3 regions of the Paenibacillus sp. FSL H8-0122 genome follow, and region 3 is predicted to be linked to each of the others. Evidence: riboswitches for the same ligand, from Rfam matches in the RefSeq annotation. Region 3 holds a riboswitch; each other region holds the start of a gene.
What was found. A riboswitch is a leader RNA that binds a small molecule or an ion and turns the genes downstream of it on or off. The one in region 3 is predicted to bind cyclic di-GMP.
Positions count from the first base shown of each region.

Region 1: another riboswitch for cyclic di-GMP. It lies ahead of NSS64_RS08060 (thiamine pyrophosphate-binding protein); the one in region 3 lies ahead of NSS64_RS26635 (anti-repressor SinI family protein).
Region 2: another riboswitch for cyclic di-GMP. It lies ahead of NSS64_RS23600 (PA14 domain-containing protein); the one in region 3 lies ahead of NSS64_RS26635 (anti-repressor SinI family protein).

Region 1 is NZ_JBBOTB010000001.1:1,875,841-1,880,032, reverse strand. Features, by position in the region: gene NSS64_RS08065 (methyl-accepting chemotaxis protein) at 1-862, shown strand, start outside; cyclic di-GMP riboswitch class I at 1,364-1,460, shown strand; gene NSS64_RS08060 (thiamine pyrophosphate-binding protein) at 1,607-3,220, shown strand; gene NSS64_RS08055 (carboxymuconolactone decarboxylase family protein) at 3,271-3,651, shown strand; gene NSS64_RS08050 (hypothetical protein) at 3,804-4,154, shown strand.
Region 2 is NZ_JBBOTB010000001.1:5,462,765-5,466,956, reverse strand. Features, by position in the region: gene NSS64_RS23605 (sugar phosphate nucleotidyltransferase) at 1,040-2,413, shown strand; cyclic di-GMP riboswitch class I at 2,551-2,631, shown strand; gene NSS64_RS23600 (PA14 domain-containing protein) at 2,646-4,192, shown strand, end outside.
Region 3 is NZ_JBBOTB010000001.1:6,232,537-6,236,728, forward strand. Features, by position in the region: gene NSS64_RS26625 (TasA family protein) at 1-505, shown strand, start outside; gene NSS64_RS26630 (helix-turn-helix domain-containing protein) at 825-1,157, shown strand; gene NSS64_RS26635 (anti-repressor SinI family protein) at 1,306-1,449, opposite strand; cyclic di-GMP riboswitch class I at 1,484-1,587, opposite strand; gene NSS64_RS26640 (2-oxoglutarate dehydrogenase E1 component) at 2,015-4,192, shown strand, end outside.

The DNA of each region.
Region 1 (4,192 bases), 4.4 Mb from region 3:
GAATCAGAACCTGAAGTTTGTCATGGCGCAGGTGGCCTCCTCCTCCAATGAACTGGCCCTCGGTGCTAACGAAATCTCGGTGGATATCGCTGATATGACCGAATCGATCAAGGATATCGAAATCAAAGTCTCCAATTATACGAATTCCACCAAGGAAATGAATAGAAGGTCTGTACATACGCTGGAATTGGTAGAACAGGGACGGCAATCGGTGGATACCCAAGCCGAAGGCATGCGCAAGAACATCCAGGCTACCCGGAAGGTGGCGGATACCATCGAAGCCCTATCGCATAACGCACGAGGCATTACGATGATTACCAAGACGATTACTGAAATTGCTGAACAGACCAATCTGCTGTCGCTCAATGCTTCTATTGAAGCCGCCCGTGCAGGCGAGCATGGCCGCGGGTTCGCAGTTGTTGCCCAGGAGGTCCGCAAGCTGGCCGAGGAATCCACCGCTTCAACCAAAGAGGTGTTCGGTCTGGTACGCAGCATCGAAGCGGATATCAAGCAGGCTATTGATAACATCGCCATTAACGAAGAGGTAGTCCAGGTGCAGAATGAGATGATTACGGAGACGGCCAACATCTTTGCTCAAATTGTGCATAGTGTCCAATACATAACCGAGCAGATTGCCTCCTTCTCCGCAGAGAGTGACCTTATGCTGGAGAGTGCACTCAAGATCTCCGGGGCGATCGAGAATATCTCAGCCATCACCCAGGAGACCGCCGCAGGGACGGAAGAGGTGTCCGCAGCGATGAACGAACAGATTCATGCTCTGCAATCCGTAGCTGAGGAGACAGAGAAGATGACCTCCGCAGTCTTCAACCTGCAAAAAACGATTCATATTTTCAAATTTTAACCCCGGCACAAAGAGACACGCCTGCGGAATTTTCTGCGGGAGGTGTCTCTTTTTTTGGGCAAAACAAAGATTGTTATGTAATATTCACAAATTGTTGAAATTGTGCATAAGGGTAAAAAACGTGCTTTGCACTTCTTTACTATAGTCGTTCTATTGTCATAGATTGTCTATAAGCTAACGTCTCACATCACCGCTACTTAAGTCCTATCACCGAAATTTGCAATGCTGTATATCTAGCGATTTCTTAATATTTTTCAGTAAATCAGGAATGTAATGAGTCTTTGGGCTCACTTCCCATATTAACCAACCTAAATGGCCATTTGCATTTTAAGACTTTAGTCTTCCAGAGACAACCATTTTCAAAAGTTTGAAAATCCAAATATTTAGCCATTTTTACTCCTGAATATTCGTCAAATTCCGAGTTTCTTCTCACAGGGGTTATTGACAAAAGAGGAGCAAGGAATATATTGTAAAGGAAAATTCTCCACAAATTCATTTATAACCGCATACCGGCAAAATTCACCGAAAGGGAATGACGCAAAGCCATGGATCTACAGTCTCATTTCTGAAGTGGGATCATGACAGCCAGGTTGCTGAAAAACTGTGAACGCCTTAGGTTTCGCGTTTGATTATGGTGATTCGTGCAACAGACCTGTGCTCCAATGCTGAGTACAGGTTTTCTATTGCTGACGTATACAAATAACAACTTGCGGGGTGGATGTTCTGAAGACAGTTGCAGATTATATGGCGGAAGCATTACACAATCTGGGAGTCACTCATTCTTTTGGAATTATAGGCAAGTCTATTTGCCCCATCGCTTTGAAAATGGTTGACTACGGTATAGAGTTCATCCCCGGCCGGCACGAATCCAGCTCCGGCTTCGCCGCCGGCGGTTATGCTCTGAAGACCGGCAGTCTCGGGGTAGCCTTCGGCACCTCCGGTCCGGGCGGAACGAATCTGCTCACCGCAGCAGCGCATGCCAAGGCCAATAATCTTCCCGTCCTCTTCATCACCGGACATCAGTCCATCAAGGAGCTGGGCATTCCCCAATGTCAGGATTCCACTTCCTATCTGGCTGATTTGGCGGATATGTTCCGGCCGGCCACCCTCTTCAGCAAGCTCGTTGAACGCGGCGATCACTTCAGCACGATTTTCAACCATGCCCTATCCATCGCCCTCGGTGACCGGAAAGGTCCGGTCCATCTCTGCATTCCGTTTGATGTGCAGACAGAGCGGCTCGCGGAATGCCGGATTGTCCTGCCGGAACGCGAGGGACTGGTCAGTTATCAGAACTATGACCGGGTTATCTCGGCGATTAATCAATCTGCCAGACCGCTGATCATTGCCGGTAAAGGCGTCAACCGTTCAGGTGCCCATCAGGAACTGGTCCAGCTGGCCGAAACCTTCAACATTCCTGTAGTCACCTCTCCAGGCGGCAAAGGCGCCATAGCTTATGATCACCCGCTCTACCACGGTCCTGTCGGCGTCGGCGGCTCTTCGCACGGCGATGAATTGCTGAACAACAGCGATCTGTTCATTGTTCTGGGCTCCCGGCTGAGCGACATGACCATCTGCAACCTGAAGCCGGAGAATCATCCGCAGCAGTTGATCCAGTTCGATGTAGATCCAACCTTTGTCGGCAAAATACTGTCCTCATCCACTATCGCTGTCGGCGGGGACTTAAGGGACAACCTGGCACTGTATCTTCAGAAGCTGGACTCCTCTACGGTCACCAGGCATGAAATCACAATCTCCAATGCTTACAATGACGAGCTTCCCGTGCTGGCGGGGCTCTCTCTGGCTTCGGTAATGAGCACGATGAGCGGCTTGATTCCTTACAACAGCAGCGTGTTTGTAGATGACGGCAGCCATGGCTTCAATGCTGTGAAATGGTTCAATGTCCGCAGGCCCGGCAGCTTCATATTCGATGCCTACTTTGCCTGTATGGGCAATTCAATTGGCATGTCGATCGGCGCCAAGGCTGCCTCTCCCGGGGAGACTGTCTTCTGTATTACCGGGGACGGCTGTTTTATGATGCTCGGAGCTGAAATAAACACGGCCGTTTGCAAGGACATTCCGGTAATTTTCATCGTGGTGAACAATATGCAGCTGGATATGGCGCTCAAGGGCATGGAGAAAACGACCGGCCGGATTGACGGTACGATCTTCGAGGTTCCGATGGATGCCGTGAAATTCGCCGAATCGCTGGGTGCAGCCGGCTTCCGCTGCGAGACGCAGGAGGAGTTCGCTGCCGCAATCCGCGAAGCTGTGGCACTTAACAAGGCAGCTGTCATTGAGCTGCTGACTGACCGTGATGAAATGCCTCCTACGGCCCACCGCACGCTGGATCTTACGTAAGGAAGCCATATCCGCACACCTTTTCTAACCTACTGTCAGGAGGACATAACGTGAACAAGAGCATGAACAGCGGACTCGATCATTTCACTGATCTCTCAGGAGATTATGGGGCCAAGGCCCTGGCTCCGATCAAAGAGCATTTTCCGGAATTAGCCGAATATATCATGGGCAATGCTTATGGCGATATTTTTCAGCGGACCACGATTGGCTCTGACTGGAAAGAGATTGCAGTGATCTCGTCTCTGATTACGATGGGGCAATATGAACAGCTGGGGGTTCATTATGTAATGGCGCTCCGCGTTGGCATGACCGTCGAGCAGATCAAGGGTGTGCTGCTGCATCTGACCCCTTGCGTCGGTGCCCCCCGGGTGATTTCGGCCTTTAATGTGCTGCTGGATACCCTGGAGGAGATCAAAGAAAAATCTTCATAATTCTACAAATTTCGACTTTTCGATTGCACATTTCAGGATGATCTGGTTATAATGAAGGCAAAATATCCCAAATCGAACTGCGATTTTGTCGAATAGAGTCGCAGGAATAATGTTTTGGAGGTATTGGAAATTACACTTAGGGAGAGATCAACATGGGACAATTTATTTTGAAGACAGATACTGCGAAGAAAGTGATCAATATTGAGCTGGAGGGAACCTTCTCTAACGAGGACGGGCTCAAATCTATACAGGCTTACCAGCAGACCATTAACCCGATCAGCCCTGCTGAATATGCACTAGAGATCGACTGCCGCAAGCTGAATGTAACAGCTCCTGATGTTGTACCGCTGCTTGAAGGCTGCTTCATCATGTTCAAGGCTGACGGCTTCCAGAAAGTGAGTCTTACCCTGGAAAATAACCCGATCCTCAAAATGCAGCTGGCACGCCTGGGCCGCAAAGCCGGACTTGAGAACCTGGAGATCACTTCAACCGTACAAGCTTAATAAATACAATTTAAACCTAAATCAGCTGCTTGAAACGC
Region 2 (4,192 bases), 770 kb from region 3:
GCCGAAAGCGGGCTGGACGGCGAAATGAGAGGGATAAATCCCATTGAATGCGCTGAAAGTGGGCTGAACGGCGGAATGAGAGGGATAAATCCCATTAAATGCGCTGAAAGTGGGCTGGAAGCGGAAATGAAGAGCACAAGTGCACCTGAATCCCGGGAATGTTAGCTGAACGAGCAAATGAAGAGCACAAATGCACCTGAATCCCGGGAAAGATGGCTAAATGAGTAAATGAAGAGCACAAGTGCACCTGAATCCCGGGAAAGATGGCTGAACGAGCAAATGAAGAGCACAAGTGCACCTGAATCCCGGGAATGTTAGCTGAACGAGCAAATGAAGAGCATAAGTACCCCTGATTTCCCGGATACGAGCCAAATGGAGCAACTGAGCAGCACTAGTGCCTAGTACTTAACTAACTAGCTTTGCCGCCGCGAACTTGTGCGCAAGCCCTTGGCACAAGAGTCTTGGATTCCGGTCTTGAATCTTGGTCTTGAATTCCAATGTCTTGAATTCTATTATCTTGGATTTTGTTGTCCTATACTCTTGTTCATTCCAGCCGCTAACTCAGCGGCGACGCCTTGGAACAAGCGGGACTTAAGAGTCTTTGAGCTTTTGAATCTTTCTCCGCTGGAACAGCTAGGCGGCAACCAGGGATTCACTGTCGTGAAGGCAGGCTGCCGGCAACCAGGATTTCAACTGCTGCTGCTGCAAGTATAGCGCGGCAGCCCCGGCCCCCTTGCCGCTACAACAAGCGGCAAGATCGGATCTTTAGCCGGGAGCTTCGCCTGCGGGCGAAGCGGATATAAAATCACAAGCCTGTTATGAAATGGAGCGGAGGGGAATTTTGGAGCTGTAGGAGCGTTAGCGTCCGCCTTTGTATTTGGATTTCTACCGCGAGAAGCGGTTTTAATCAAAAAATCCAAATACAACAGCGGCCGTAAGCCCAAAATTCCTTGCAGCGACCCTCATAACAGGCGGGATTTTAAATTACAATTCCAGCAACAAGAAATACCCAATAACAATACGATATGGAGGGTTCACTATGAAACTAGTACTTCTATCAGGCGGCTCCGGCAAGCGGCTCTGGCCGTTGTCCAATGATTCACGCTCCAAGCAATTTCTGAAGGTACTGGCAAGTCCGGCAGGTGAACCGGAATCAATGGTACAACGGGTATGGAGACAGCTGGAGGAGAACGGCATGGCCGGGTCCTCTTATCTGGCGACCGGACGCAGCCAGGTGGAGATGATCCAGAGCCAGCTCGGCAGCGGGGTGCCGATCATCGTGGAGCCGGAGCGGCGGGATACCTTCCCGGCTATTGCGCTGACGGCGGCCTACCTGTATTCCATCGCGGGGGTGTCCCCAAGCGAGACCGTGGCGATTCTGCCGGTGGACCCATACGTGGAATCCTCCTTTTTCGAAACGGTGCTGCAACTGGAGAACACCATGCTGGTGAGCGGGGCGAACCTGGCGCTGATGGGCGTAGTTCCCGAGCATGCTTCGGAGAAATACGGCTACATCATTCCAACGGGCGCAGATGCGGGAGCGAATGGTTACCTGCAAGTGAGCCACTTCCAGGAGAAGCCTGACCGTGTGCAGGCCGAGGAGCTAATCAGCCGGGGAGCGCTCTGGAACTGCGGAGTATTCGCCTTCCGTCTGGGCTACCTGCTGGATATCCTGCAGCGCAAAGGGCTGCCGCTGAATTACGAGGAGCTGCAGAAGCAGTATAAGCTGCTGTCCTCCATCAGCTTCGATTACGAAGTGGTAGAGAAAGAAGAGAACATCGTCGTGCAGCCGTACGCCGGATTCTGGAAGGACCTGGGTACCTGGAACACCCTGACCGAGGAAATGACCAGCAACCATGTCGGCAAAGGCTTCATCACCGCTGACTCCGAAGGCACCTGCCTCATTAACGAGCTGGATATTCCAATTACGGTCATCGGGGCGAAGGATCTGATTATCGCCGCCAGCCCGGACGGCATTCTGGTGACACACAAGGCCGAGAGTCCGCGGATCAAGGAAGTGCTGAAGACTTTTGAACAAAGACCGATGTACGAGGAACGCCGCTGGGGACACTACAAGGTGATCGATTATGTGAAATATGATGAAGGCAACGAGGTGCTGACCAAGCGGATTTTCATCAATGAGGGCAAAAATATCAGCTATCAGCTGCATCACAAACGCAGTGAAATCTGGACCTTCGTCAGCGGGGAAGCCAGCATTGTCATCAATGAGAAGATGCATACGGTGAAGGCGGGAGATGTGGTACGGATACCGGAAGGGACCAAGCATGCCATTCTTGCTCTTACCGATGTGGAGTTCATTGAGGTGCAGACGGGGTCTGAGCTGGTAGAGGAAGACAATATCCGTATTACTCTGGACTGGGAGGATATCGCTCTACATCAGTTCATTTCTTAGGTCTAACTTATCTATTTAACCAATTGTTACAATTTTAAATCAGGTATTGAGAACTATTTTTTAGACAAATTTTGTTTTTACTCTACATTAAATTTGCATATCGACGATACTTACGGTAAGAGGGATTGATCCTTCCAAAACGACAATGGCAAACCTAATCGAAAGATAGGGACGCAAAGCTATAGGGCCTTCGCAAGAGTGGCAGCCTGGCTACCGAAAGGAAGAGAATATTGTGAAAACTTACCGTAAGTCTCGTTTGCTCTGCGCTGTGCTGTCGCTGGCCGTGGTATTGTCTGCTGTACCCGTGGGACTGGGAATCGCCCCGTCCACTGTCAAGGCTGCTTCCTCTACAGGAGCGCCCGTGAACCCTAATGCCTCAGCCGAGGCGGTCAAGCTGCTGAACAATCTGTATGATATCTCGGGAAATGGAATTATTACAGGGCAGCATGACTATTTCGAGAGTCCGGATGAGCTGAGCAACAAGTTGAAGGGAACAAGCGGACAATACGCCGCACTGCATGGTTATGAGCTTGGAGCAATCGGTGGACAGAGTGAGAGCGGAGTAGCTGCACAACGCAAAAATATTGTCTGGAGTGCGACGAACTGGTCCAGAGCGGGCGGCATTGTCGCCATGACCTTCCACCAGAATCTGCCGGGTACCAAGTACGAATGGTCCAATGTGCAAAAGTCAATCAGCCAGGCACAGTTCAACAAATACGTAACCCCCGGCACCACGGAGTATAACGCGCTGATCACCGATCTGGATAAAGTAGCCGTCTCGCTTAAAAGCCTGCGGGATGCCAAGGTTCCCATCCTGTGGAGACCGTACCATGAAATGAACGGCGGCTGGTTCTGGTGGGGGAAGAAAGATAATTTCTCAGCTCTGTGGAATATTATGTATGACCGTTTCGTAAACGTTCATCAATTAAATAATCTGATTTGGGTATGGAACCCGAATGCGCCGAATGCCAACTCTGATCCCTATGCACGGACTTATCCGGGTGCGGACAGAGTGGATGTGCTGGCAGCGGATATATATAATAACGACTACTCGAATAAATATCATGATGATCTGACCAGCCTGGCTGGCGGCAAACCGATCGGCATCGGCGAGAACGGTGAAATGCCGAATATCTCGAAGCTGAAGCTGACCCAGCAGAATTACGTGTTCATGATGAACTGGGGCAAGATGCTCTATGAGAATAACAGCACGGCTACGATCAAGAATTTCATGAATGACAGCTACACACTGACCCGTGACCAATATAAGGCCTGGACTGCTCCAGTGGCGGCCCCTAAGCCAACCGCAACACCGACGCCTACAGCAACACCAGCGCCTACAGCAACACCAACGCCTATAGTAACACCGACGCCAACGCCAACACCGACAGCAACGCCAACCGTAACACCGGCACCAACCGTTGCGCCGATTCCGAAGCCGGTCCCAACCTCCGGTGATACGGAGAGCAAGCCTGCCCAGAACGGGTTGCTTGGAGAATACTTCAAGAACATGACGCTCTCGGGGACACCGGTTATGGTGCGTAACGATGAGGTAATCAGCTTCAATTGGCGTCAGAGTACTCCTAATACCACACTCGGCGTGGACTACTTCTCGATCCGTTGGACCGGCCAGATTAAGCCGGCTTACAGCGAGACCTATCAGTTCTATACTACATCGGATGACGGTATCCGCTTATGGGTGAACGGCACAGCAGTCATTGACAGCTGGGTCAAGCAGAGCGGAACTGCCCGCACAGGAAGCATAGCCTTGACTGCCGG
Region 3 (4,192 bases):
CAGTTCCACAGCTACCAGCACGGCAACCTTCGCAGCGGGTACGCTGAAGCTCGGCTCTTCCTTCAATACTCCGGTAGCGCTGACGAATCTGAAGCCGGGAGATTACACCGTCCGCACCTTCACCCTGTCCAATGACGGCACACTGGATATCAAATTCCTGAAGCTTGCCACCACTTACACTGTGACTGATGCCAAGGGAGATAACGCAGGCCAGGATCTCGGAGACCACTTCAAGGTCAAGCTCCTCGATAGTACGTACACCGGCGGTTCACTAAGCGGTCATGTGCTGTCCGAGATCTCCTTGAAGGATCTGAAAAACACCCCCAGCTACGATCTCGTAGCAGCAGGTGTACTGCCAGGCGGGATTGCCGCCGCCGGGTCCAAGACCTTCAAGATCGCCTTCGAATTCGTAGACAACACGCTCGATCAGAACATTTTCCAGGGTGACGGCTTAGCGCTGAACTGGACCTTCGATGCGCTTCAAGGAGTGGGAGAAGCCAAGTAGATCAGGGGCCAGCCTATACAAGTGAACATGGCTTTGCCGTCCTTTTATTAGGAAGGCAGCGTTTCAGCAAACCATCAAGACGGCATATCCTCCCCCATCCGGGCCGGGTATGCCGTTTCTTTTTCCCGCTGCCGGGTTCAATGATTTTTGTCCGTTTTGCGGATTTTTGTTATACTGACAAGAGAAAACGGCTTGGCCGGCCTTTGAACGGGCGGTACCGTTTCAACGAGAAGGATAAGGAGAATGTATAGCGCGAAGCATATCACTTCTTATCTTTTACCAAAAAAGTACGGAGGGCGTTGTAATCGTGTCAGATACTATGGGAAGCCGCATCCACAAACTCCGGCTGGAGAAGGGCTATTCGTTATCCGAGCTTGCCGATAAGGCTGATGTGGCGAAATCATACCTCAGTAATGTGGAACGGAACATTCAATCCAACCCCTCCATTCAATTCATCGAAAAAATCGCTGACGCGCTTCAGGTATCCATTCATGCACTGCTGTATGGCGGATTGGCAGAGACGGAAGAACAGGCTCTGGACGGGGAATGGTTCCGGCTGGTTCAGGAGGCCATGGCCTCCGGTATAAGCAAACGCGAATTCAAGGAATTCCTCGATTACCAGAAATGGCGCATGGAACAAAAGGACAACTAGACGAGCATTGTATGCCATAGGGAAGACTCCGCACGGCAGGGAGACTGCCGCCTTCGGCGAAGGCATCCTTTCAAGCGGCATACAGAAAAGGCACAGCGTACCGGACGCTGTGCCTTTTCTGTATGTATCGCAGCAATGATGACCGCCCTTACATCGCCTGGAGCGCCTTCTCACTTAGAAACCGGCGGATATCCTCCGCCGCGATCCCCGCCTGCTTGGCAGACATCAGCAAGTGCACCCATTCTAAATCCAGATCTACTGCCTGCAGCTCGTCATTCCCCTGGTTGGACATATCCAAGAAATCTCCTCCTAGAATTTTCGCGTCCCCAGGCAGTCCGGCCATCATAGTAGTATTGCTACTTTGTAGTATTTCTACTTTAGATCCGAGACTTTGTGCCCCTGTCTTTCGGCAGGTTTACCTTTTACTGGACCCTTTCCATCATGAAAGGATCTGGCAAGAATCGATGAAACCGTTCTCCGCAATAACATTATACAAGATCATGTGAGATTAGTGTGTCGTTTTCTGGAATTTTTTTATGATAAAATGTGAGGAAACTTAGCTGAAATTGCCAGCGGCTTGTATAAATATTTCCAGTTCCAAGTTCAAACCCTATGTAATAGTTTAATTATACTAAAGGGAACGCTATCCGCTCCGCCTTATTTCTATTTATGATAGTTCCGTATGAATACTGTAATGAATCATGCCAAATTGCGAACGGATTGCGCGAAAGTATGAATTGATTACCCCGCCGGAAAGTAGCACAATAAGGTGAGAATGAAACCGCAAACATTTGCAGCTCCGCCAAGTGGCACACTGGATGCCTCGCGTGGAGTTTATCCGTTAGGAGGACCTATTCATGGCAGTCAAAGAGCCCTATAACGACACAGTATGGAGCAAATACTACGGCCCCAACCTGGGCTACATTCAAGAAAGATATGAGCAATTTGTCAAGGACCCCTCTTCTGTTGAACAGCATTACCGCGATCTCTTCACCGTATCCGGCCCCCCTCCACTGGCACCCGATGCCGAGAGGGCTCCAAGGCCTGCCGTATCAGCAGATGCCGAGTGGCTCAAGAAGGCTGTCAAGGCCTCGAAGCTGATCGCTAATATTCGAATATATGGCCATATGGCCGCAGACATTGACCCGCTGGAGCGCAGCACGAACCCGATGGCCAAATGGCTGGAGCTGGAGACCTACGAGCTTACCCGCGAGGATCTTAATGCCCTGCCCGCTTCGCTGATCTGGGATAATGCCCCTGCGGATGTGCATACCGCGATGGATGCCGTCCACAGAATGCGCCAGGCCTATACACAGACCATTGCTTATGAATTCGGGCATGTGCATGATGAACGCGAGCTGCGCTGGCTCAACAGCCAGGCGGAATCGATGACCTCCCCTGCCCCGCTGAATAATACAGAACGCAAAGAACTGTTGAAGCGGCTGGTTCAGGTGGAGCATTTCGAGACCTTCCTGCACAAGACCTTCGTCGGCCAAAAGCGCTTCAGCCTGGAGGGCAATGATGCCCTTGTGCCGATGCTGGATGAAATTGTGCGGGCTGCCGCGCATGACGGCGCAGAGCATATCCTGATGGGCATGGCCCACCGCGGAAGACTTAATGTGCTGGCTCATATTCTGGGCAAGCCTTATGATATTATTTTCTCAGAGTTCCATCATTCGCCGAACAAAGAGCTGTTCCCTTCGGAAGGCTCTATGGGTGTGACCTACGGCTGGAGCGGTGATGTGAAGTACCATCTCGGGGCTGACCGTGCCGTCCGCGAAGGCGAGACCGTACGCACCCGGATCACGCTGGCCAATAACCCGAGCCATCTTGAATTCGTCAATCCTGTAGTCGAGGGCTTCACACGCGCCGCACAGGAAGAACGCAACGCTCCGGGACTGCCTAAGCTGAACACAAGCAAGGCTATGGCTGTGCTGATGCACGGCGATGCAGCCTTCCCCGGCGAAGGTATTGTCGCTGAGACGCTTAATATCGGCAAATTGCAGGGTTATCAGAATGGCGGTACCGTGCATATTATCGTCAATAACCGGATCGGCTTCACCACAGAGAGCGAGGATTCCCGCTCCACCCATTATGCCAGCGATCTGGCCAAAGGGTATGAGATTCCGGTCGTGCATGTCAATGCCGATGACCCGGAAGCCTGTATTGCCGCAGTCCGTCTGGCCAGCGCTTACCGCCATATGTTCAAGAAGGACTTCCTGATTGATCTGATCGGCTACCGCCGCCACGGACATAATGAAATGGATGATCCCGAGACGACCCAGCCGATTGTGTACGGCAAAGTGCGGAACCACCCTACTGTGTACCGCGCTTATGCAGAACGCCTGGAGCGCGAGAAGGTAATCACAACCGATGATCTGAAGAACATGATTGCCGAGGCGGAGAGCGTCCTCCAGCAGGCCTTCGATCAGATGAAGGAAGGCAAGCAGAAGAATGCGGAGTCCAAAGCCGCCGTCGCCCTGGATAACGACAGTCCTAAGCAGCGTCCGACCGCCTTCCCTCTGGCCGGTCTGCAGGAGATTAACCGCGAGCTGCTGCGCGTACCGGCCGGCTTCAAGGTCTATCCGAAGCTGGAACGGATTCTGCAGCGCCGCAAGGATGCGCTGAATGACGGAGAGCGGGTAGACTGGGCGCTGGCAGAGACACTTGCCTTCGCTACCATCCTCAAGGATGGCACGCCGATCCGTCTCAGCGGACAGGATTCACAGCGCGGCACCTTCGCCCACCGCCATCTGGTGCTGCATGACAGCGAGAACGGCGAACTCTATTCTCCGCTGCATCAGCTGAGTGATTCCAGCGCTTCGTTCGGCGTCTATAACAGTCCGCTGTCCGAGGCCTCTGTCCTCGGCTTCGAATATGGTTATAACGTGTTCGCACCGGAGACCTTCGTCATCTGGGAGGCTCAATACGGCGACTTCGCCAATGCCGCTCAGGTTATTATCGACCAGTTCATTTCCGCCGGCCGTGCCAAGTGGACGCAGCGCAGCAATCTGACGATCCTGCTGCCTCACGGC